Regions from separate parts of the Nocardia coffeae genome, predicted to be linked through region 2. Evidence: predicted binding sites of a transcription regulator. Region 2 holds the regulator's gene; the other holds the start of a gene.
The links. The regulator HspR, encoded in region 2, represses chaperone genes until heat shock. The targets are predictions, from matches to a motif close to ANNTGAGTNNNNNNNACTCANNT.

Region 1: the regulator HspR is predicted to act here: its motif matches at 6,229-6,251, upstream of lon (endopeptidase La).

The regions. Positions count from the first base shown of each region.
Region 1 is NZ_JAINZY010000005.1:207,414-219,702, forward strand. It holds gene K7711_RS20610 (zinc-binding dehydrogenase) at 51-1,055, opposite strand; gene K7711_RS20615 (PrsW family intramembrane metalloprotease) at 1,098-2,177, opposite strand; gene K7711_RS20620 (hypothetical protein) at 2,174-2,701, opposite strand; gene K7711_RS20625 (TetR/AcrR family transcriptional regulator) at 2,906-3,478, opposite strand; gene K7711_RS20630 (hypothetical protein) at 3,854-4,534, shown strand; gene K7711_RS20635 (LppP/LprE family lipoprotein) at 4,531-6,021, shown strand; gene lon (endopeptidase La) at 6,328-8,715, shown strand; gene K7711_RS20645 (FAD-dependent monooxygenase) at 8,823-10,442, shown strand; gene K7711_RS20650 (hypothetical protein) at 10,518-12,289, shown strand, end outside.
Region 2 is NZ_JAINZY010000005.1:521,825-534,113, reverse strand. It holds gene clpB (ATP-dependent chaperone ClpB) at 1-1,430, opposite strand, end outside; gene K7711_RS21865 (FAD-binding oxidoreductase) at 1,738-2,898, shown strand; gene K7711_RS21860 (FAD-binding oxidoreductase) at 2,956-3,741, shown strand; gene K7711_RS21855 (globin domain-containing protein) at 3,748-4,917, opposite strand; gene K7711_RS21850 (heat shock protein transcriptional repressor HspR) at 5,449-5,874, opposite strand; gene dnaJ (molecular chaperone DnaJ) at 5,874-7,058, opposite strand; gene grpE (nucleotide exchange factor GrpE) at 7,128-7,745, opposite strand; gene dnaK (molecular chaperone DnaK) at 7,742-9,577, opposite strand; gene K7711_RS21830 (HhH-GDP family DNA glycosylase) at 9,885-10,529, opposite strand; gene K7711_RS21825 (RNA polymerase sigma factor) at 10,596-11,480, opposite strand; gene K7711_RS21820 (haloalkane dehalogenase) at 11,532-12,289, opposite strand, start outside.

The sequences.
Region 1 (12,289 bases), 310 kb from region 2:
CGGTACCGGTGCTGATATCTCGAGGCACCAACCCTCTCATACTAGGAATATCAGGGATTCAGCACGATCCGGATGGGGTTGCCCTGTTTGGACTCCAGTGCGGCCACTGCCTTCGGGGCATCGGCCAGCGGCAGTACGGCGCTGACCGACCGGGCGAAGTCCACCCGGTGCAGGCGCTGGAGTTTGACCAGTTCGGTGACGTGTTCGGGGGTCGAGCCGTAGTGTCCGCGCAACTGCTGCCCGAAGAAACTGAACGCGGTGCCGCCGGTGATGGTGATCGGTTTGTCGGTCAGCCCGACCAGCACCAGGCGCCCACCTGGTCCGAGGCAGATGATCGCCTGTTCGCGGACCGCGGCGACGCCGGCGAAGTCGAAGGCCGCGGCCAGTCCGGTACCGCTCGTCGCGGCGAACACCTGGCTGCGCAGGTCGGGATCGGCCGAGTCCAGGGCCAGGTCAGCGCCGAATTCGAGGGCGCGTTCCCGTGCGGCGGGCAGCGGGTCGATCGCGATGATCGGCGCGGCGCCCATCAGCCGCAGCAGTTGTACGCCGTGTGCGCCCAGGCCGCCCACACCCCAGACGCCGACCGGTTCGGCCGGGCGCACCTGTGCGGTCGCGGTGATCGCAGCCCACGGTGTGGACACCGCGTCCGGGATGAAACAGGCCTGCTCGAAGGGCAGATCGTCGGGAATCGGGACCAGGGTGTCGACGCGGGCGAGGGTGTATTCGGCCCAGCCGCCGTCGTAGTCGACGCCGCGGGTGAACACCGCGCCGTTGCGCTGTTCACCGGCCTGTAGCAGCACCCGGTCGCCCACCTTCGCCGCGGTCACCCCCGGGCCCAGCGTGTGCACCGTCCCGGCGACCTCGTGTCCCAGGGTGACCACGTCACCGTCCAGGAACAGCGGGGTCAGGGTGCCGTCGATGAGATGGACGTCGGACAGGCACACCCCCGCCGCGGCCACTTCGATCAGTACTTGATCCGGGCCCGGTTCGGGAACGGGCACCTCGTCGAGTGACAGATGACGTTCGGGTCCCAGATGCAGTCGCGCTGCCAGCATCGTCCACTCCTCGCGGGTCGGTTGTCGGTGGTGCGCTCGGCCTCAGCCGGTTCCGTGATCGATGGCGGGCCCGGCGGATCCTCCGAGTATCGCACCGTCGGTACCGGTCAGTCGGGCATCCACGATCTGCACCCAATCCAGTAGTTCGTGTCGGCGCAACACCGCGATCCGGTGCGGCAGACGCAGTGCGCGCCGGGCCTGCCGTCTGCTGCGGCGGGAGATCAGCGTGTTCAGTTCGCCGGGCGGGGCGAGATGCTGTGCGACCGCCCAGTCGACCACCGATCGGAACCAGCGCGTCTCGATGCGGACCACCCACAGGTAGACCGCGATGAATACGACGACGTACAGCATGGTCCGGCGTACGACGCTGCCGAATCCGGTACTGCCCGACATCGGCGCGTCCCAGCCGAAATGCATTGCGGCGCCGAGCAGATAGAACACCGCCAGGGCCGCCGCCCGCCGCCCGCGCGACCAGCCCGACGCACCGACCGCGGTGACGATGCCGATGCCGGCGATCCCGGTGAGCATCCAGTGCGAGGTGACGCCGGTCAGCAGCCGCAGAATCGCCACCAGCAGCGCGGTGCCGAGATCGCCCTGCGCGGACTGCAATCCGGCATTGGCCTGGTAGGTGGCATCCTCGGTGAGCTGGAATCCGAGTCCGGTGAATCCGCCGAGCAGCAGCCCGTGCATGGGTCTGCTCAGCTGCGACCGGAACAGCCAGGCGACCGCCAGAACCCCGGTGCCCTTGATGCCCTCCTCGATGATCGAGGCCGAGATCGGGGCCTGCCAGTCCACCGCGAACGCGTCACCGGCGAGATTCGCGATGGCGTGAATGACGTTGTCGTTGCCGAAGATCGCGATCCCGGGCCCGGCCAGGGCGCCCCACACGAAGCCCATCGCGAGCGCGACGCGAATCCGCACATGGTCGCGGAACAGGTCCAGCCACACCAGGAGTGCGGCGACCACCAGCAGCGTCACGACCATGAACGGCAGCCCGACCAGGATGCCGGACCAGGTGAGCAGCGCGGCCGGGAGCAGTTGCAGCACCAGTGCGATCGATCCGCCCAGGCAGATCAGGCAGTACGTCCACCACAGCGCCGAACGCGGCCGGAACCAGCTCATGACGTGACCCGCAGCGTGTACACGATCGGCTGGAGATCGGCGTCGATATCGGTCCCGCTGAGCAGCATCGATACCGCGAGATTGTGATTGCCGAGAATCGCGCACACGCCCGCCCGCGTCTCGCCCCGGCAGGTCGGTCCGGTGAATCCGTACGTGTTGGCGACCTTGCCGCCGTCCTCGCGGACCGGAAATGCCTGTGCCCCCAGCACTTTTCGCCGCCACTGGGCCGCGGAGTCGAAATCGGTGACCCCGTTGACGACGCTCACCAGCAGGATCCGCCCGTTCGGGCCGTCCAGGACCGCGGTCGTGCGGTCGCCGGTCGGCCGTTGACGCCAGCCGTCCACGCCGGCGAACTCGATCGTGTCGGGTGCTGAACCCGGTGCGGTGAGGCGGATCGTCGCGCCGTGACTCACCGGCGTCTCGCGCGTGGGCACCAGCGCTGTCAACGCCGCGGGCACCACGAGCAGCGCCGCCACGATTCCCATGATCACCCCGGCCCGTCGCCAGTCCCGTCCTGTGCCCACACGCCCGCTCCTCTCGGCACACCCACCGTCCCGGCGACCGGCACCGCTAGCCAACGATAGAAGTACATACGCGAGGCGACCAGGAGCAACACGACATGCGGTCCGGCTCGGATCCCGTTCACCTCCCCCGGATCGCGCGCATCGATCCCGGTGGGCCGGTGCTGAGAGAGCCGGATCGGCGGGGATATTCGTGCGGCGGCGCGGTCAGTCGTGCGGCCAGTGCGACAGCGTGTGATGCAGCGCTTCGACGATATGTGGCCAGGAATCCGCGGCGGGACGGGAGTGCGCGAATCCGCCGGACGCCTCGAGCGTGGCGAAGCCGTGAAAAGTGCTGCGCAACAAGCGAGCCGCGTCCAGTCCCGCGGTCTCGTCCAGGTCGTAACCGCGCAGCACCGCCGCGGTGAGTTCGATACTGCGCAGCAGTGCGGGGTCCTCGCCCACCTCGGCCGGATCCATCCGAATCTGTGTTGCCGCATAACGTTCCGGATGATCGAGCACGTAGGACCGGTACGCGTCCGCGAAGGCGACGAGCGCGTCCCGCCCGGAGCGTCCCGCGACCGCCGCCCCGATCCGCTCGTTCAACTCCGCACTGGCCAACAGCGCCACCCGAACCCGCAGATCGTGCAGATTGCGCACGTGGACATACAAACTCGGATCCTTCACCCCGAATTTCCGCGCGACCGCCGAGAGCGTGAGCTTCTCGAAGCCGATCTCATCGGCGAGTTCGGCCGCGCCACGCACCACGCGCTCTGTCGTCAGGCCGGATCGTGGGGACATACCCCCAACCTAACGTCCGGAACCCGGGTCGTGATTTCCCGCCCTGAACTGCTCACAACCGTGCACCGCTGATCTCGGTGGCGACCAATTGTCCTGACGGCCAGGTGTTGTCGCATTAGGATCCAGATCAGCAGGGGCATTCGACGGGGGGCGAGGGTGGCAGATTCCGACAAAGTCGTCCCGGCGCGGCGGCGGGTTGTGCGGGTGAGCTCCGGTGTGGATCGAGGTCGTGGATCGAAAATTACGACTGGACGCGACCGCTCGAGCACGCCGGATGCCCAACCTCCGCGCACATGGTCCGCCAGGGTGGGGAAGGGGGTGAAAATGGTCAGCGTCGTGCTGGCGACGCTGGGCGTGTGGCAGTTCGCCGGACCCATGATCACCGATGCGATTCGAGATCGCCTGTCCGATCCGGTGAGTATCTCTACGGAGTGGCCGGATCAGTTCGGCGAGAACTACTCGTGGGCGCTTCGGAACAATGTCGACATCCCCGGTTCGAACATGTCTCCGCCCAGCAACTTCTTCGGAGTTTCGCCGAGGCGGTTCGATGCGGTCAAAGTCGAGGAACAGGGTGTCAAGATCACCGTCGTCGGCGGACATTCCAAACCGGTGATCATCACCAACCTCAAAGCTCGAATATTCAGTACTGCTCCGCCGGTTTCCGGAACGTTGCTGTATGCCATTCCGCAGGGTAGTTCTCCTTTGCTGCGGGTGGGGATCGATCTGAATGATCTGAATCCCAGTGCCCGATCGATCAACGAACGCGGTCAGTTGGCGGACAGGTATTTCGAAGGTAATTCGATCACGTTGAATCGCGGCGAGACGCAGTCCATCAGCGTGGATGTCCGTGCGAGTCGCACAACGTTCACCTGGGATCTCCAGATGGATATCCTCGATGGCGGCAAATCGAAGACCATAACCATCGATATGGCAGGTCATCCGGTCGAACTGACCGGATGTGCTCCGTCGTACGGTCGCGTTTATCTGAACTATAGTTCGGAGTGGAAGCTGGGCGGCGATGCGTCCATGTGCCCGAAGCCGAGATCCGGAATATGAATATCAAGATATTCGGATCGACGCGGAGAGAGATCGCCGCTGCCATGGTGATCGGTCTCGCGATCGGCGTCGGTTTCTACTGGCACAGCTCGTCCGAGTCGACCACTCCGGTGGATGTCAACAGTTTCGCGACAATGAGCCGAGCGCTGCCGGATGCTGCCGCTGGTTCCATAGTCAAGGTCGTGACAGGCGATGAAGACAAGGCGCGGTCCGTCGAGGTGCTTCCTCCGGCCGGCTGTCTTCCCGGCGATATCGCGAATGTGGTTCCGCTTGCCGCTCGGGCGACGAGCACCTACACCATCGAAGATGGCGTGCAGGTCGCCGCGACTCTCGGTCGGTTCGCAAATTCTGATGTGGGGCGAGCCGAGGTGATGCTCGATGGCATGCGTGCATACTGTAGGGACTCGAGCACGATATCGGGTAGTCGCGATATCCGAACCCGGGTCGCCGGACCGTCGTTCGGGAAAGTTTCCGTGAAATACCGAATAACATCGGCCGATGTCACATCCTCGGGAGCCTCCGCCGGCAAATTCTATCCTTCAGGTGTTGATCTGTATGTGCTCTCCGGTCCATGGATACTGCACCTGCAATCGAACAGCATCGAGTCCGGCAGCTTCATCGATCTAGCCGGCCAATTGACGAATTATATTGATGCACGCCTCGGATCCGGGTTAGGTACGAGAGTATCGATGCTGCCCCCCGGCACGGATATCGCATGCAGGGATGTGACCGATACGCCGGATCTCACTCTCCACTACGAGATGGTTTCGATACACGATGCGGCCTGTCGGCAGGATATGGCTGATCTGTCCATGCAGGTGGACGTTGCCTTCACCAGCGACGACGGCCGACTGCACGAGCCCGGTGAGCTGGCTGGACTACTGGCGGGTTCGGGGTCGTCGGAAGCCGTATCGAGGGATATCGTCAGTGCACTGGAAAAGCCGCTCGGTAGGATCGGTGATTCGCTCGCGGCCTCAGCGGGTGTTGTGTCATTGATTTTCAAGAAAGCGCGGCTGTCCGGAATCTATCTGCAGTGCGGGAACGCTTCTTCGTGTCGGCCGGTCGAAACGGATACGACCGGAATCGATTGGCGCAAGATCATTGTCGATCACGAATGCGATCGGGCGGGACTCGGGATCCAGATCGATGCGGCGGTATCCACATCGGCATCGGATCGAGCACCCGCGACGAGTGTGGTCGCCGCGGCCTGCAGCGGACCTACTTCGAGCTGGCCGGACACCGTGTACGTATTCGACGACGCGGATCCGGCGCATCCTCGCCGGTTGGGGGTTCTTCTCGGTCCTGACGACGGACCAGGGTCGATGGGATTGCGGGTAGCGTCCATCGCAGTTCGGGCAGACACGATTCAGATCGCCTCCCGGGCATTCGGTGACCAGGATGCGATGTGCTGTCCCTCTCTCCGAGTCTTCGACACCTTCTCGTGGAGTGGTGGAAATTGGGTGCGCACATCACATCAGGTGAGCTGACCGGGCGTTGACCCGATATCTCCGGCGTGGCTCACGTGGTTGTCGCGCGCTGTTCCGGGACGTCGGTGAGGCCGGTCCGCACGGCTCGGATGTTCGAATCGGAACAATCTCCGACCGATCGTTGTTGAGCGCAGTAAGCTCAACTTTGGGTTGTGTCCGTGTTCGCGAGCAGTGAACGCGAGAACGGAACAGAACCGGAAGACTCGGGGTTGAGTAGGTATCGCTCAACTTTGGAAAGGGTCGAACGTGACTACACCACAGAATTTGCCGGTGCTGTTCCTCACCGATCCGATCGTGCTGCCGGGCATGGTGGTGCCCATCGAGCTCGACGAGTCGGCGCAGGCCGCCATCGATGCCGCTCGGGCAGCGGGCCGCGACGCCGTGCTGCTCGCGCCCCGCCTGGCCGAGGGCTACGCGTCCTTCGGCGTGGTGGCGACGATCGAGCAGGTCGGACGGATGCGCGGCGGCGCACCGGCGGCCGTCCTGAAGGCCGAGCGGCGCGCGAAGATCGGCCACGGGGTGACCGGGCCGGGTGCGGCGCTGTGGGTCGAGGCCGAACCGGTCGAGATCCCCGAGGCCGACGGCCGCACCAAGGAACTCGCCGCCGAATACAAGAAGCTGGTCGTCTCGGTACTGCAGCGTCGCGAGGCGTGGCAGGTGATCGACGCGGTGAACCGGCTGACCGATCCCTCCGCGCTGGCCGACTCGGCCGGGTACGCGCCGTACCTGACCGACGAACAGAAGCGCGAGATACTCGAAACTCCGGACGTGACAACACGTCTCACCACGCTGATCGGCTGGACCAAGGACCACATCGCCGAGGCGGAGGTCGCGGAGAAGATCAGTGAAGATGTGCGCGAGGGAATGGAGAAGTCCCAGCGCGAATTCCTGCTTCGCCAGCAGCTCAACGCGATTCGCAAGGAGCTTGGCGAGGGTGAGCCCGACGGCGCGGACGACTACCGCACCCGCGTGGAGAACGCGGATCTGCCCGAGACGGTCCGCACCGCCGCGCTGCGCGAGGTCGACCGGCTCGAACGCGGCAGCGATCAGAGCCCGGAGGCGGGCTGGATCCGCACCTGGCTGGACACCGTGCTGGAACTGCCGTGGACGGTGAAAACCACCGATTCGACGGATGTTTCGGCCGCGCGCGACGTTCTCGACGCCGATCACCACGGCCTCGAAGAGGTGAAGGACCGCATGGTCGAGTACCTGGCGGTGCGGGCGCGGCGAGCCGCGCGCGGACTGGAGGTGGTCGGCGGACGCGGCTCCGGCGCGGTGCTGGTGCTGGTCGGCCCTCCGGGTGTCGGCAAGACCTCGCTCGGTGAGAGTGTGGCGCGGGCGCTGGGCCGCAAGTTCGTTCGCGTCGCCCTGGGCGGCGTGCGCGACGAGGCGGAGATCCGCGGTCACCGGCGTACCTACGTCGGCGCGCTGCCCGGCCGGGTCGTGCGCGCGATCAACGAGGCGGGATCGATGAATCCCGTTGTGCTGCTGGACGAGATCGACAAGGTGGGCTCCGACTTCCGCGGTGATCCGGCCGCGGCGCTGCTCGAGGTGCTGGATCCGGCGCAGAACCACACGTTCCGCGACCACTACCTGGATCTGGATCTGGACCTGTCCGACGTGCTGTTCATCGCGACCGCGAACGTCATGGACACGATCCCGGGCCCGCTGCTGGACCGCATGGAGCTGATCACGGTCGATGGCTACACCGAGGACGACAAGGTAGCCATCGCCCGCGACTTCCTGATCCCGCGTCAGCTCGAGCGCAATGCGCTGACCGCACAGGAGGTTTCGATCACCGACGAGGCGTTGCGCGAGATCGCCGCGAACTACACCCGCGAGGCCGGGGTGCGGCAGATGGAACGTCTGATCGCCAAGGCGCTGCGCAAGGCCGCGACCGAACTGTCCCGGTCGGCGGACTTGGCGGGAGCCGAAAGTCTGGTCGAGAAGGGCGAATTCGTGCCGGAGAGCCTCGGGTACGACAAGGACCTGGGCTACGAGGCCGAATCCGATTCGGCCGCAGTTCATTCCGACGCGTTGGTGATCGGGCTCGGTGACCTGAAGGACTACCTGGGCCGTCCGCGCTTCACCCCCGACGGGGTGGAACGCACCGCGGTCCCCGGTGTCGCGACGGGTCTGGCCGTGACCGGTGCGGGCGGCGACGTCCTCTACATCGAGGCCAATGCCGCCGAGGGCGAGCGTTCGCTGACCCTGACCGGTCAGCTGGGCGATGTGATGAAGGAATCCGCGCAGATCGCGCTGACCTACGTCCGCTCGCACCTCGAGGAGATCGGGATAGAGCCCGCGGTGCTGGATCGCAACATCCACATCCACTTCCCGGCGGGCGCGGTGCCCAAGGACGGCCCGTCCGCGGGTGTCACCATGGTGACCGCGCTGGTGTCCCTCGCGCTGGACCGGCAGGTCCGCTCGGATGTCGGCATGACCGGCGAGGTCACGCTGAACGGCCGGGTGCTGCCGATCGGCGGGGTGAAGCAGAAGCTGCTCGCCGCCCAGCGTGCGGGACTGAAGACGGTGTTCATCCCGGCCCGCAACGAGCCGGATCTGGACGACGTCCCCTCCGAGGTGCTGGCCGCACTGGACGTGCGTCCGGTGGCCGATGTGGCCGAGATCCTGGCCTACGCGATCGAGCCGGTCGCCGAACCGGCCTACCAGGCGCTGGCCGCTTCGGCCTGATCGGTGACCCCGAGGGGCCGTGCGCACTTCTCCGGAAGTCGCACGGCCCCTTCGCCATGTGACCGCGGTGCAAGGTCCGTGCAAGCAGGGGCGCACACGATCGCCGTATGAATACTGCACAGCATGTTCCGGTTCTGATCGCCGGGGGCGGCATGGTCGGCCTCTCGGCCGCGTTGCTCCTGGAATATCACGGTGTCCCCTATGTTCTCGTCGAACGCCGTACGGCGATGTCGGTGCTGCCGCGTTCGCGCGGATTGCACACCCGATCCGCGGAGATCTACCGGCAGATCGGCGCGGGACCGCGCCTGGAACAGGTCGCCGCGACCGCCCTGGCCAAGGGGCAGTTCGGTGGGGCCTGGCAAGGGTCGGTGCTGACCGACGCCCAGCCGCTGGACATCTCGCGAGTCGCCGCGGCGATGGCCGCCGCCGATCCGAGTCCGTCGCGTTTCCTGTTCCTGCCGCAGGTGCTGCTGGAACCGGTGTTGGCGGATCTGGCCCGCAATCGCGGCGGTGACCTGCGATTCGGTGTGGAACTCACCGAATTCCGGGACGACGGGGACGGCGTTTCGGCGGAACTGCGTGCGGCCGACGGGGTATCGACGACGTTGCGGGCCGACTATCTGATCGCCGCGGACGGCGCGGGCAGCACCGTACGTCGCGCGCTGGGCATCGGCGGTTGGGAACTGCCGCCGACGCATCACCTGATCAACGTGTTCGCCCGCACCGATCTGACCGGCATCCTGCACGGACAGAGTTTCAGCCAGTGCGAGATCACCGGCGAACGGGTGCGGGGGCTGGTGCTGTCGAAGAACAACACCGACGAGTGGTCCTTCCACATCGAATACGATCCGAACGCCGAGACGCTCGCGGACTATCCGGAGCAGCGCTGTGTCGAGCTGATCCGCGAGATGGTCGGCGTACCGGAGCTCGAGGTCGAGGTGCTCGCCCGGAGCGCTTGGGACACCGGTGTTTTCGTGGCCGACGACTATCGGCGCGGCCGGGTGTTCCTGGCCGGTGACGCGGCTCATCGCCATGCGCCCTGGGGTGGTTTCAACGGCAATACCGGAATCGCCGACGCGCACAATCTGACCTGGAAGCTGGCGGCCGTGCTGTCCGGCGTGGCCGGTCCGGCGCTGCTGGATTCCTATGTGGCAGAACGTCGCCCGCGAGCGCTGGTCGCGGCCGAGCAGGCCCGGCTGGGCACCGATTTCCGGACGCGCTACGGCATCGAAACCCCCGACAACGCCGAGGATCTGGCGAAACGCCTCGACATCGGCGAGGTGATGGTGCGGTACCGCTACTCCTCGACCGCCGTCGCCGCCGAGTCCACCGCACCGCTGCACGTGGGCGAGCTGAAGGGACAGAACGGAACTCGCATCCCGCACCTGTGGATCGACGCCGCCGAAACCGTCTCGACCCTGGATCTGTGCGGACCCGGCTTCGCCCTGCTCGTCGCGGGAACCTCCGCCCCCTGGCGAGATGCTGCCGCCCGAGCCCAGCGAGACACCGGAACAGAACTCGCCGTGCACGCTCTCCCCCAGGACCAGTGGACCGCCCGCACCGACCTGCCGCCGGGCGGCGCACTCCTGGTCCGGCCCGATATGCACGTCGCCGCCCGCTCCGGCACCGGTCTCACTCCGGCGACACTCACCGACATGCTCCGTGCGATCACCGGCCTCCCCGCGAAAGCCGATGCAGCAGTGAATGTTCCGGTGCAGTCTGTCTGACCGGACCACGGTCTCTTCGGTCGGCCGACCCGAATCCGAGTTGTGACGGGCAGGTCGTTGGGAGAAGATCGCGGTATGTCGATCATCGACGGGCGGTCCGTGGTTCTGGTCACCTTCGGCGGTCGGCGGGATCGAATGGAGTTGCTGGCCCGCTACGTGCGGGAGGCAATGAACCGGCAGCTCGTGGATGAATGGCACGTGTGGAGCCTGCCCCGCGACGATCTCGACGGGGACTGGCTGCACTCCCGTTTCCCGCATCCGGGCCGCACCGCGGACGACCTCGAATACCGTGCCGCGGGCGGTATCGATCCGACGGCAGGACAGTGGGGTGCGCGGGTGCGCGCCGGTCACGACGTGCACCTCGGCCTGCGGGCCCGGCAGGAGCACGCCCCGTCCCTGGAGATCGTGATCGGCGGGTGGGAGAACCAGCGCACCCAGCTCCGGCAGGTCGACACCGCCGAACTCCTGGTGCGGGACGATGGCGATCGAGCACACCCGCACGAGGTGCTGACCGAGGTGTTCACCCCCGGTGTGTTGTCCGCGAACACATTCCGGGACGTCGGCCTCTCACTCGACCCGTCGGGCCTGACGCTGACGATCGACGGCGCCACGATGTTCCGATGCGATGTCGACCTCGCAACCGACGGATACGACGTGCACGTGAAGACCGGGTACGGCGCCGACGGCGAATGGCGTTTCACCGGACTGCCGGATACGAAGGAATACCTCTATCACAGCACCGAACGCTGGCGTGCCGGATTCGCCGAGGCGCTGCACTTCTACGCCGACCGCGCCGACCACCATGCCGACACCGTATTCCTGAAATGCGACGACGACATCGTGTATCTCCAGCTCGACAAGCTGGAGGACTTCCTTCGATTCCGCCTCGCGCATCCGGAGTATTTCCTGGTGTCCGCGAACGTGATCAACAACAATGTGTGCGCTCATCACCAGCAGCAGCACGGCGCGATTCCGCCGAGCCTGATGGAATTGGAACTGCCGCCCGGAGGGTTCGGTGGCATGCTCTGGGAGAGCGCCACCCTGGCGGCCGAGCTACATCACCACTTCATCGACAATCGGCAGCTGTTCGAGCAGGTTCCGCCGACACCGATCGAATGGTCGGGCCGGCTGGCCACGCACTTCGTCTCCTGGCTCGGCCGGGACCTGTCCTACATGTCCGCGAACATGGTGGACGACGAACACGCCCTGTCCGTCCAGATACCCACCTACCTGCAACGTCGGCACTGTATCCACCCGGGATTCCTGGTCGCTCATCTCTCCTCCGGCAAACAGGCGAGCGCACTGCACCACCATCCGATTCTCCGGCGCTACTGGCAGCTCGCCCTGGAGAACAAACTCGCCACCGACGACGAGGTGCGGGCCCACGAGAATTCCGGCTCGCCGGACGATCAGCCCGCGCCGACCCCGTCGGGTGGGGGCAACCCGTGCGGGAGAATTGATCCCAGCACCCTGCGGCCCGTTCCGCCGCGGCAGTCGGACGACGAGCCGAATATCGCGATCATCGTCCTGAATTTCAACACCGCCGAGATGACGAACCAGCTCGCGGGCTACCTGAACCACCGGCTCGCCTACGGCCGGAAGTGGGTGTACGTCATCGACAACGGCTCCGACGAGCCACCGCTGTCCGCCACCGACGAACTGCCGCGGAACCTGGGCTTCGCGCACGGAATGTACGCCGGATACCGAATCGCCTCGGCCCGTGACGATTACGACGCGTTCTGGCTGCTCAATTCCGATGTGAGCTTCGATTACGGGAACGCCGTCCTGCGCAACCTCGTCGACGTGCTGTTCTCCTCGGACGATTACGCGCAGATCGCCCCGCAGCA
Region 2 (12,289 bases):
TTGCGGACCCGGATCTGGTCGAGGGCGCCCTTCTCGTTCTGCCAGCGGGTGGTCAGCTGATTCAGCTTCTCGCGTGCGTCGGCGAGTTCGCCGCGCAGCTTCTCCAGCCGCTGTTTGGACGCCTCGTCGGTCTCCTTCGACAGCGCCATCTCCTCGATCTCGAGCCGGCGCACCGACCGCTCGACCTCGTCGATCTCCACCGGACGCGAGTCGATCTCCATGCGCAGCCGCGAGGCCGACTCGTCGACCAGGTCGATCGCCTTGTCCGGCAGGAACCGCGAGGTGATGTAGCGGTCGGACAGCGTCGCGGCGGCCACCAGCGCGGAGTCGGTGATGCGAACGCCGTGGTGCAGCTCGTAGCGCTCCTTGAGCCCGCGCAGGATGCCGACGGTGTCCTCCACCGACGGCTCGCCGACCATCACCTGCTGGAACCGGCGCTCGAGGGCCGCGTCCTTCTCGATGTGCCGGCGGTATTCGTCGAGCGTGGTGGCGCCGACCAGCCGCAACTCACCGCGGGCCAGCATCGGCTTGATCATGTTGCCGGCGTCCATCGCCGACTCGCCGGTGGCGCCCGCGCCGACGATGGTGTGCAGCTCGTCGATGAACGTGACCACCTGTCCGGCACTGGATTTGATCTCCTCCAGCACCGCCTTGAGCCGCTCCTCGAACTCACCGCGGTACTTCGCACCCGCCACCATCGCGCCCAGGTCCAGGGAGATGAGCTTCTTGCCCTTCAACGACTCCGGCACGTCGCCGGCGACGATGCGCTGGGCCAGGCCCTCCACGATCGCGGTCTTACCGACGCCGGGTTCACCGATCAATACCGGGTTGTTCTTGGTGCGGCGGCTCAGCACCTGGACGACACGGCGGATTTCGGTGTCGCGGCCGATGACCGGATCGAGCTTGCCTTCGCGAGCGGCCGCGGTCAGGTCGGTGGAGTACTTCTCCAGCGCCTGATAGGTGCTCTCGGGATCGGGGCTGGTCACGCGGGTGTTGCCGCGCACGGAGGCCAGCGCCTCGCGCAACGCGTCCGCGCTCGCGCCGTACTTCAGCAGCAGCTGCGAGATGTCGGAATCGCCACTGGCCAAACCGATCAGCAGCACCTCGGTGGAGACGTATTCGTCACCCAACTCCGTGGCCAGCTTCTGGGCGGCACTCATCGCGGCGACGGCCTCGCGGCCCAGCTGCGGTGTGGTTGTCGCGCCGGTCGCGCTGGGCAGCCGGTCGATGATGTCCTGGGCCTCGCGTCGAATCTGGACCGGATCAGCCGCGACAGCCTTCAACAGGGGGGCGGCGATGCCGTCGGTCTGATCCAGCAGGGCCACCAGCAAGTGCGCCGGACGAATCTCCGGGTTGCCCGCGGCCGAGGCGGACTGCAGCGCGGCGGTGAAGGCCGCCTGAGTTTTGGTGGTGGGATTGAACGAGTCCACGATCACCTTCCTACGTGTCGTCTGTGCGCAGCCTCGTCCGGCTGCTTCCGATCAGTTCAACGCAGTAGAAGTTGAGTCTGTTCCGCTCAAGTTTGAGTCTTTTCGGCGGCTCACGCAACATCACCGAGGACCACTTCCCCCACGCTAGCCCGGCGAACCACCCGACCACGGCGTTTCGCCCTCAGCGAGGTTGGGTACCGTCAAGACCTCATAACCGTGCGACCACGGTTTTTTCGGGGATACTGGAACCCGAGCCGGTCCGGGCGTGGCAGTCCGGACCGTTCTATGCAGAAAGGAAGCTCGAGTCGTGGATGCGCGTTCGGCTGCGCTGGTCCGCGCCAATTTCCGGTCCGTCATCGAATCGCCGAACGGGCCGGAACGGCTGGTCAGCGCGTTCTACGGCCATATGTTCGGGGAGAATCCCCGGCTGCGGGAGCTGTTCCCGCCCGCCATGGATATGCAGCCCAAGCGCGTGATGACCGCCGTGCAGTTCGTGCTCGACCATCTCGAGGACTGGGACCGCGCCCAGCACTTCCTCGAACAACTCGCCCGCGACCACCGCAAGTACGGGGTCGAGGCGGCACATTACGATATCGCCGGTCGCGCGCTGGTGGCCGCGTTCCGCACCTACTTCGGCATCGGCGGCTGGTCCCGCGAACTCGAGGAGGGCTGGCGCGATATCGGCATCCTGGTGTCCGCCTCGATGGCCATCGGCGCGAATTCCGATACCTCCCAGCCCTTCTGGGAGGCGACGGTGGTCGGGCACCGGCAGGTGCTGGAGGATCTGGCGATCGTGCGGCTGCAATCCGAGACGCCGATTCCCTATCAGGCCGGGCAGTACGTCCCGGTGTCGGTTCCGCAGCGGCCCAAGATGTGGCGGTACCTCTCGCCCGCGATTCCGACGAATCCCTACGGGGAGATCGAATTCCACGTCCGCAAGGTGGAGAACGGCTGGGTGAGCCCGGCCATCGTCGCCGAGACCGAGGCGGGGGACGTCTGGCAGATCGCCGGGCCGCTGGGCGGGCTGCACGTGGACCGCGACAGCGGCACGGATGTGCTGATGATCGGTTCGGGCACCGGTATCGCACCGCTGCGCGCGCAGCTCATCGAGATGGGCAGGCGCGGCGACAATCCGCGGGTGCACTTCTTCATGGGCGGGCAGTATCCGTGCGATCTGTACGACGTGCAGAACATGTGGCAGCTGTCGCTGAGCAATCCGTGGCTGACCGTGATCCCGGTGTGCGAGAACGCATCCAACCCGTGGTGGTATCCGCATCCCCCGGCCGACCCGCCGTTCGGCATGCACCGCAGGCTGATCGGTAATCTGGGTGCGGTGGTGGCGAGCTTCGGTTCCTGGTCCGATCGGCAGATCCAGATCGCCGGATCGGCCCGGATGATCGCGGCCACCACCCGGGCACTGGTGGCGGTCGGCACACCGGAATGGGCCATCACCGCGGATCCGGTGTGATCCGCAGCCGATCGATTCGACCGCAGGACAAGGTATTTCGACGAACAGGGATGGTGTATGACCCTCGGCCCCGATGAGACCGGCGAGATCCACCTCGGCGCGCCCACCGAATGGGCCGCGACGGTGGTCGGGCACCACCGGCTGCGGCACGACATCGCGGTGGTGCGGCTGATCGGTGATTACGTACCGTTCGTCGCGGGCCAGTCGGTCGAGGTGCAGATTCCGCAGCATCCCGGGTTGCGGCGGCGCCTGTCGCCCGCGCTGGCGCCTTCCCGGGACGGCAAGCTGGAGTTCCACGTCCGGACCGTGCCGGGCGGGTGGTGCAGCGGATCGATCGTCGCGGACACCCAGCCGGGCGACGAATGGCGGATCACCGATCCGGCGGGCTGGCTGGCGGTCGACAACGACGCGACCGATGTGGTGATGCTGGCCGGCGGCACCGGTCTGGCGCCGCTGCGCTCGATCCTGCTGGAGATCTCCCGTCGCCCGGAACCGCCCCGCACCCACCTGTTCATCGGCGGCCGCTCACCCCGCGATCTGTACGCCTCGGACATGCTCTACCTGCTGACCGGCGAACTTCCCTGGCTGACGGTCGTTCCCGTGGTGGAGAGTCCCGACGATCCGACGTGGGAAGACCCCTGGTACGAGAGCTGCCGGGTGGACGTGGGATTCGATGTGGACGAGATGCTGGAGGGCACTCTCGCGGACGTCGTCGGGGAGATGGGGCCGCTGGAGCACCACCAGATCCTGGTGTGCGGTTCGCCGGGGATGACCACGGCTACCATCGATCGTCTGATCCAGACCGGCACCCCCGCGGAAGCCATTCGCTACGAAGGGGTTTGAGGTCTCTCAGAACAACGGGTCGTGGCGGATGTTGGCGGCGGGGGTACCCGCTGCCATCAGGCGGAATTTGGTGGTCTGCACCATCGACGGGGAGCCCGAGATCTGCACGTCGCGATCGGCCCACGGGCCGTAACCCGCCACCACAGCGCCGATCTGGCCGGTGCGGCGCGGGTCCAGGCCCGGCAGATCCGGTGTCGGATCACCGGAATCGAAGTACCACCAAGGGTTTTCCTCGCTCTCGACGATCGGCGTGACGGTCAGCCATTTGCCGGCCGCGGCCAATTCGCTCAGCGTCACGAGGTCGTACAGGTCGCACGGGTGATGTCCGCCGACGAACAGGTGCACCCGCGGATTGGACCGGCGACGCGCCATCGCCACGAGTTGTGCTCGCAGCGGGGCGATTCCGGTGCCGCAGCCGATCATCAGCAGCTTGCGCCGGGTGTTGCGAGGGATGCCGAGCCCGCCCATCGGCGCACTCAACAGCCACTGGTCACCGACCGCGGTGTGCCCGACCAGGGCCGGGCTGACCCAGCCGCCGGTGCGGGCGCGCACGTGGAATTCGATCTCCCCCTCCGCATTCGACGGACCGGCCGGGGACAGGTACCGCCACATCCGCAGCCGGGACGGGATCTGCACGCTCAGGTACTGACCGGCGGCGTACTGCATCGGCTGATCCAACCGCACCCGCACGACGGCGAGATCGTCCAGCACCCGGCGATGTTCGACCACCGTGCCGCTCCACACCGCGGGCGTGTCCGGATCCTGCGCCCCCACGATCATGGTCCGCGTGATCAGGGTGACGCACTCCTGCCAGGCGTGCTCCGCCTCCTCGGTCCACAACTCGGTGCGCGCATGCGCACGCACCGCCGTGATCAGCGATTTCCCCACGGCCGGATAATGTTCCGGCGCGATGCCGTACTTGCGGTGATCGCGACCGAGCTGCGCGAGGAACGGCAGCAGCTCGTCGGGCTCCTCGAGCCGATCCACCACATGGGCGAGCGCGGAGACCAGCCGCTCACGCTGAGTGTCCAGGGATGCGGGAAAGAACTCACGCAGCTGCGGTTGCGCGCTGAACAGGATCGCGAAGAACGATCCGGCCACTTTCTCAGGCCCCGCCTCCTCCGCAGCAACCGCTTTGAACGTCGTCCTGACCAAGGCGGCGGCACGCGAATCCATCTGTCTCACAACCCCATTTCGCACTCGAATACGAGCACGGCCACGAGTAGCACGCCGTCCAGAAACCCGGCAGCAGCCGATACGATCAGAGTGTAGGCGAGGTTTGCCAGCAACGGACCAAACCTCCCGAACAACCCACGTGTAATTCCCCCCGAACCTGCTCAACGCAGGTGCCGACACCGATAAACCAACCGTTTGCCCAGTAAATTCGGTCATTCCCCGCCCACATCTCACCGAATCAACATGATTCATTTTGAAAGACTCACTTCTACAGCGATCTTCCTGCAATCGATCATCACTCGATGTCGACCGCCGGATCGCCCGAGATCACTACTCCGGCAACATTCTCGCCACCCAATCGCGGATTCCGAGGCCGCCGCCCCGGTGCCACATCACCCAATGCCCGACCCGCGAGCACAGCACATCTCGCGCAACCATTCACCGTGCGTACAGTGCGGGGAGGCCACTCCCCCAGCTACGAAAACAGCGCCCCTGTCACCAGGGGCGCTGTCTCGTTGGATATTTCGCGATCTAACGTCGCTTGTTGCGCGGCTGCCAGACCACGAGTGCGGTGCTGCGTTGCGGCGGAGTCAGATCGGGGCGGTAGCCCGAACGCAGGCGTTCCACCTCGTCGGAGAGCTCGCCGACCCGCTGTTGCAGCGCCTCGACCTGGTTGGTCAGTTCGATGATGCGCTTGATACCGGCCAGGTTGACGCCCTCGTCCTGGGACAGGCGCTGCACCTCGCGGAGCAACTCCACATCCCGGTTCGAATAGCGCCGGCCCCCGCCCGAGGTGCGGTGCGGGGTGACCAGACCCAGCCGGTCGTAGGTGCGCAGCGTTTGCGCGTGCATACCGGCCAGCTGGGCGGCAACCGAGATCACGAAGTACTCGACGCCTGCTCCACCCCGGTCGTTACCGGGCGGTTGTGGGGGCGAAGCCCCTGCATGACCGGACATTACGCACCTGCCCATCCAGCTCGCGGGTCGAACCCACCGGCCTTCTCCGCCTCCGCGTAACGCCGCAGCGCCTCGGAGGCCTCGTCGTCCAGCTTCGGCGGAATCGCGACCTTGACCGTCACCAGCAGGTCGCCCGCACCACCGGAGCGCTTGGGCACACCGCGCCCGCGCACTCTCAGGGTACGGCCGTCGGCGGTGCCCGCGGGCACCTTCACGCCGACCCGGCCCTCCAGCGTGGGCACGGACACCGTTGTGCCGAGCACCAATTCGCTGTAACTGACCGGCAGCACCAGGGTCAGGTCGTCGCCGTTGCGGCCGAAGACCTTGTCCTGGCTGACGTGCACGGTGACGAACAGATCACCCGCGGGCGCACCGCGCAGACCTGCTTCGCCCTGGCCCGCCAGGCGAATTCGCTGACCGTCCCGCACACCCGGCGGAATCCGCACCGTGATGGTGCGGGTCCGGTTCTGGATGCCGGTGCCGCGGCAGTCCACACACGGATCGTCGATGATCGACCCCGTGCCGCGGCAGTCCTCGCACGGTTCGCTGAATCCGAACGCACCCTGGTTCCGGCTGATGACGCCGGTTCCGTTGCAGTGCGGGCAGACTCGCGGACTCGTACCGGGCTTCGCGCCGCTGCCGTGACAGGTCGTACACGGCGACGGGCTGGTCATCCGCAGTGGCACGGTGACGCCCTGCGCGGCCTCGCGGAAGCCGAGATTGGTCTCGGTCTCCACATCGCTGCCGCGCCGCGGCCGGGTCGAGGTGCGCGTCGCACCACCGGGGCCGCGGTTGAACAAGCCGCCGAGAATATCGCCGAGCCCGCCGTCCGCGGTGGAACCGGCTGCGCCACCGAAGATGTCGCCCAGGTTGAATTCGTTGAATCCACCCTGTCCGTAGCCGCCACCGCCACCCGGTGAGAAGCCGCCACGACCGAAACCGCCGCTCGCGAACAACTTCCGGGCCTCGTCGTACTCCGTGCGCTTCTCCGGATCGGACAGCACGGCATGCGCCTCGCTGACGGCCTTGAACCGCTCCTCGGCCTTCACATCACCCGGATTCTTGTCCGGATGCAGGTCCCGGGCCAGCTTGCGATAGGCCTTCTTGATCTCGTCCTGGGTGGCGCCGGAGGAAATACCCAGCTCCTTGTAGAAGTCCTTCTCGAGCCACTCACGATTCACCAGGCATCTCCTCCTCTCTGTGCTTGTGCATACCCCCACCCCACCGCCCCGGTCAGCTCACATGTTCGCTGCTCAATGGTCGTCGTCATCGGTGCCAGCATTTCCTGTCACCAGATCTGTTACCCCGTCGGTCACTCCGACAAGCGCGTGCCGCAGCACCCGGTCGCCGAAGCGGTACCCCTTGCGCATCACGACACCGATCACCGGATCGTGGCCCTCACCCTCGTGCTGCACGGCCTCGTGCAGGGTCGGGTCGAACGACTCGCCTTCCGTGCCGAACTGCTCGAGCCCCTGCTTCTGCAGCGCCTCGGACAGCTTGTCCGCCACGGACTTCAGCGGCCCGGATTCCAGGTCGCCGTGTGCGCGAGCGCGATCCAGATCGTCCAGCACACCGAGTAGCTCGGTGACGACCGACGCCTTGGCGGTATCGATCGCGGCCTTGCGGTCGCGTTCGGTCCGCCGCCGATAGTTGGCGTATTCGGCGGTCAGGCGCTGCAGATCGGCTGTGCGCTCGGCCAATTCGGCACTGACCGGATCGGCGTGCACCTCGGCCTCGGCCGCCGATTCGGCTCCGCCCTCGGCCGCGGCGTCCTGCGACGCCGCGGCCTGGCGAACCTCACCAGTGACCGGATCGACCTTGCGGTTGTCCACGATCGTGACCGGTTCGGATTCCGGATTGTTTTCCGTCACTTCTTCTCCGGCTCTTCCACGACCTCCGCGTCGACGACCGTGTCATCGGATTCGGGAGCAGCACCGTTGCCCGACGCTGCCGCATCGGCCGACGACGCCTCGTAGATCGCCTGACCCAGGGCCTGCGACTCGGTGGCCAACTTCTCCACCGCGGTCTTGATGGCCTCGATGTCGGTGCCCTTCAGGGCCTCGTTGGCCTCGGTGATGGCCGACTCGACCTTGCCCTTGAGATCCGCGGGCACCTTGTCCTCGTTGTCCTTGATGAACTTCTCGGTCTGGTGCACCAGGGACTCGGCCTGGTTGCGGGTCTCGGCCTCCTCGCGACGGGTCTTGTCCTCCGCGGCGTGCGCCTCGGCGTCCTTGACCATCCGGTCGATCTCCTCCTTGGACAGGCCGGAGCCGTCCTGGATCTTGATCTTGTTCTCCTTGCCGGTGCCCTTGTCCTTCGCGGTCACGTGCACGATGCCGTTGGCGTCGATGTCGAAGGTGACCTCGATCTGCGGCACGCCGCGCGGGGCCGGCGGGAGACCGGTCAGCTCGAAGGAGCCCAGAAGCTTGTTGTGCGAAGCGATTTCGCGCTCACCCTGGAACACCTGGATCTGCACCGACGGCTGATTGTCATCGGCCGTGGTGAAGGTCTCCGACCGCTTGGTCGGGATGGTGGTGTTGCGCTCGATGAGCTTGGTCATCACGCCGCCCTTGGTCTCGATACCCAGCGACAGCGGGGTGACATCGAGCAGCAGGACGTCCTTGACCTCACCCTTGAGCACACCGGCCTGCAGGGCGGCGCCGACGGCGACGACCTCGTCCGGGTTCACGCCCTTGTTGGGCTCCTGCCCACCGGTCAGTTCCTTGACCAGCTCGGAAACGGCGGGCATACGGGTCGAACCGCCGACGAGCACAACGTGATCGATATTGGAGACCGAGATGCCGGCGTCCTTGATGACGGACTGGAACGGCTGACGGGTGCGGTCCAGCAGATCGGAGGTGATCTTCTGGAACTCCGAACGGCTCAGCTGCTCGTCCAGGAACAGCGGGTTCTTGTCCGCGTCGACGGTGATGTAAGGCAGGTTGATCGAGGTGCTCTGCGAGGAGCTCAGCTCGATCTTCGCCTTCTCCGCGGCCTCACGCAGCCGCTGCATCGCCATCTTGTCCTTGGTCAGGTCGATGCTGTTGCTGGACTTGAACTTGTCCACCAGCCACTGCACGACGCGCTCGTCCCAGTCGTCACCACCGAGGTGGTTGTCACCGGAGGTGGCGCGGACCTCGACGACGCCCTCGCCGATTTCCAGCAGCGAGACGTCGAAGGTGCCGCCACCGAGGTCGAAGACCAGGATGGTCTGTTCCTTGTCGCCCTTGTCCAGGCCGTAGGCCAGGGCCGCGGCGGTGGGCTCGTTGACGATGCGCAGCACGTTCAGACCGGCGATCTGGCCGGCTTCCTTGGTGGCCTGGCGCTGGGCGTCCTCGAAGTACGCCGGGACGGTGATGACCGCGTCGGTGATCTCCTCACCGAGGTAGGACTCCGCGTCGCGCTTGAGCTTCATCAGCACGCGCGCGCTGATCTCCTGCGGGGTGTATTTCTTGCCATCGATGTCCACGCTCCAGTCGGTGCCGATGTGGCGCTTGACCGAGCGGATGGTGCGATCGACGTTGGTGACGGCCTGGTTCTTGGCAGGCTGGCCGACGAGTACCTCGCCGTTCTTCGCGAACGCGACGATCGACGGAGTCGTCCGCGATCCTTCCGAGTTTGCGACGACGACCGGTTCGCCGCCTTCGAGAACGGCGACGACAGAGTTCGTGGTCCCGAGGTCGATACCGACCGCACGAGCCATTGTGTTCCTCCTATGTGACGTACCTATATGTGGCGATGCAGGGCAGACGCCTGCCGCGGCTGCCTGACGGCAACCACCGGACCTCACCCCGACACCGCCTGGAGCACGGTCCTCAGCAATACTGAGCGTGGTCGACTCAATCTTGCATGCACTCGGGGTCCGAGTCAACCAATAACTTGAGTCCTAGACGCTCAACTTTGCGTCGATCCAGTCCAACGAGCGGCCCGCCTCATCCATTCCCGCCCGGCCGAATTATTTTCCCAGACCGCCTCGGCGACCGAAACCTCCTGGTAGACGAGGTTTCGGACTATCCAGCCTCGGCGAGCACCGCGTCGGCGAGATCGCGGTCGAGGGTGACACGCACCAGTGCGGCGGCGAATTCCGCATCGCGACCCGACGGACTCAGCCGATCCAGACTCGCCGGATCGGCGGGCAGACCCAGCCGCTCGGCTCCCTGCCTGGCCCGATCGTCGAAATGCGGCCGCACCCAGGTCCACACGTCCTGGATCTCCCGCAGGAAGATATCCGCGCCGACCGGGCCGATGCCCTTGAACTGCTGTAGCAGCTCGGCCAGCCGACCCGGATCCTCGTCCGCGTCGCTCGCCAGACGGCGCAGATCACCGTGATAGCGCTCGAGCAGGAAGGTGGCGTTGCCGCCGAGGCGGGTGGCCGTGGATTCGTCGTAGCGCCGGTAGTGCCCGCGGCCCAGCGCATCGACCAGGTCCTGCCAGTCGGCCTCGGCGACGAGTCGCGGGGTGGTGAAGCCGGAGTCGATCAGCTCCCGGGTCGCGGCGACCGCGATATCCGAGGAGATGCGGGTGCTCAGCAATTCCGCGAGCATCAGCAGCTGGAACAGCGGCGCGGGTTCGTCGGCCGGTTCGATCCCGGCCTGCCGGGCATAGCTGGTACCGGCGCGATCCAGCAGCGCCCGCACGATATCCGTTCTGCTCATCGGGTGTACCTGCCTTTCTTTCGATCGGCCTACCCGGAACCGCGGCACTGACCACCGCGCGCCGACTCAGTCGCGCGGAGGTTCCAGCATCGGGAAACGTCCCGAATCGAGCAGGGCGGCGACCACATCCCTGCGCGCCTCGGGCGCGGCATAGTCCGGATGCGCGCGCAGTACGGCCGCGGCGTCGTGCAGGCCGATCATCTGTTGTTCGGCGGCGGCGGCCGTGCGACCGCCGGGGGTGATCGAGTGGGTGGCGTAGGCGGGGCGGCGAGGGTCGACGCGGCCGAGTTCGACGGCCTTGTCGACGCGGCGGGCACAACGGCACGCGGCCTTCGGATTCGCCAGGCCGCAGGTGGAGTTCAGGAAGTCGCCGAGGCGTTTCTTGGCTCGCTGCAGACGTTTTCGATAGGCGACCGGCGTCGTGCCGAGAATCCACGCCGCCGCGGACGAGTCGAATTCGAAGACCTCGCTCAGCACGAAGGCGACGCGCTCGTCCCGGCTCAGGCACTGCAGCATGGCCTGGCTGCAGGTCAGGCGGACCTCGCGGGTCAGCAGGGTCGCCTCGGGGCCGCGGTGATCCTGTTCGGCGAGCCCGTCGCGCAGATCGGTGGCGAATTCGTCCAGGGAGAGCTGGGCGCGTTCCTGCGGGCTGCGGCGGCGCAGATTCAGCAGATGGTTCACGCCGATGCGATACGCCCAGGTCAGCAGCCGGGCCTCGGCGCGCCAGGTGGACAGCTTGTCCAGCACGCGCAGCAGGATCTCCTGGGTGGCGTCCTCGGCGTCGGGCGGGCGGCCGGTCATCCGCAGCGCCAGCCGGTACAGCGGATCCTGCAGCAGCCGGACCACCTCGGTGACCGCGGCCGCGTCACCGGCGACCGCCCGCGCGACCAGATCCGCCTCGCCGGGGACGGGCTCCTGCGTGAACGGCGCTGCGGCCGATCCGATGCTCACCCCACCATGGTTCGACGGATCGGCCGGTCACGCAAGCACGGGGACGCCCACTCAGTGCGAAATCACCTCGGCCGACGTGGCAGCTCCGGACAGGTCGTGCGCGCGCAGCCACCGCGCCACCGCCGTGCCGATCGCATCGGGCTGATCCTCGGGCGCGTGATGTCCCGCGGGGCCGATGCCGGCCGTCTCGATGTTGGCGAATGTGGTTCTCGCCCAATCGATAGTCTCGTTCCCACCCATGCCGATGCCGTTCTCGACGGCCATCAGCAGTTTCGGGATCTGCGGGGTGTCGGCCATCGCGCGGCCGTAGTTCACCATGATCTCGGCGACGTCCGCGGGCTCGCCGTCGAACGGAATCTCCCTGGGCCACATCAGCATCGGGCGACGGGACTCGGGCGTCGGGTACGGCGCGCGGTAGACGTCCAGATCGGCCGGGGTCAGACTCTTCGCGCCGAAGGGCAGGTTGAATTCGATGAACATGTTCTCCTGCAAGATCAGCTGCTCACCCTCCGGCGAGCGGAACCGGCGGAACAGCTCCGCGCCCTGCGGCGGCATCTCCGCCCAGCTCAGCGGGCGCAGAAAGGTCTCGAGCACGGCGATCCCGCGCACCCGCTCCGGATATCGCGCCAGCCGGTCCATGGCCAGCGCCCCACCCCAGTCGTGCCCGACGAGCACGACCTCGTCCAGCCCCAGCGCATCGAACCAGGCATCCAGATAGCGCACGTGGTCGGCGAACCGATAAGCGATATCGGGCTTACCCGATTCCCCCATCCCGATCAGATCCGGCGCCAGCGTCCGCACCGCACCGC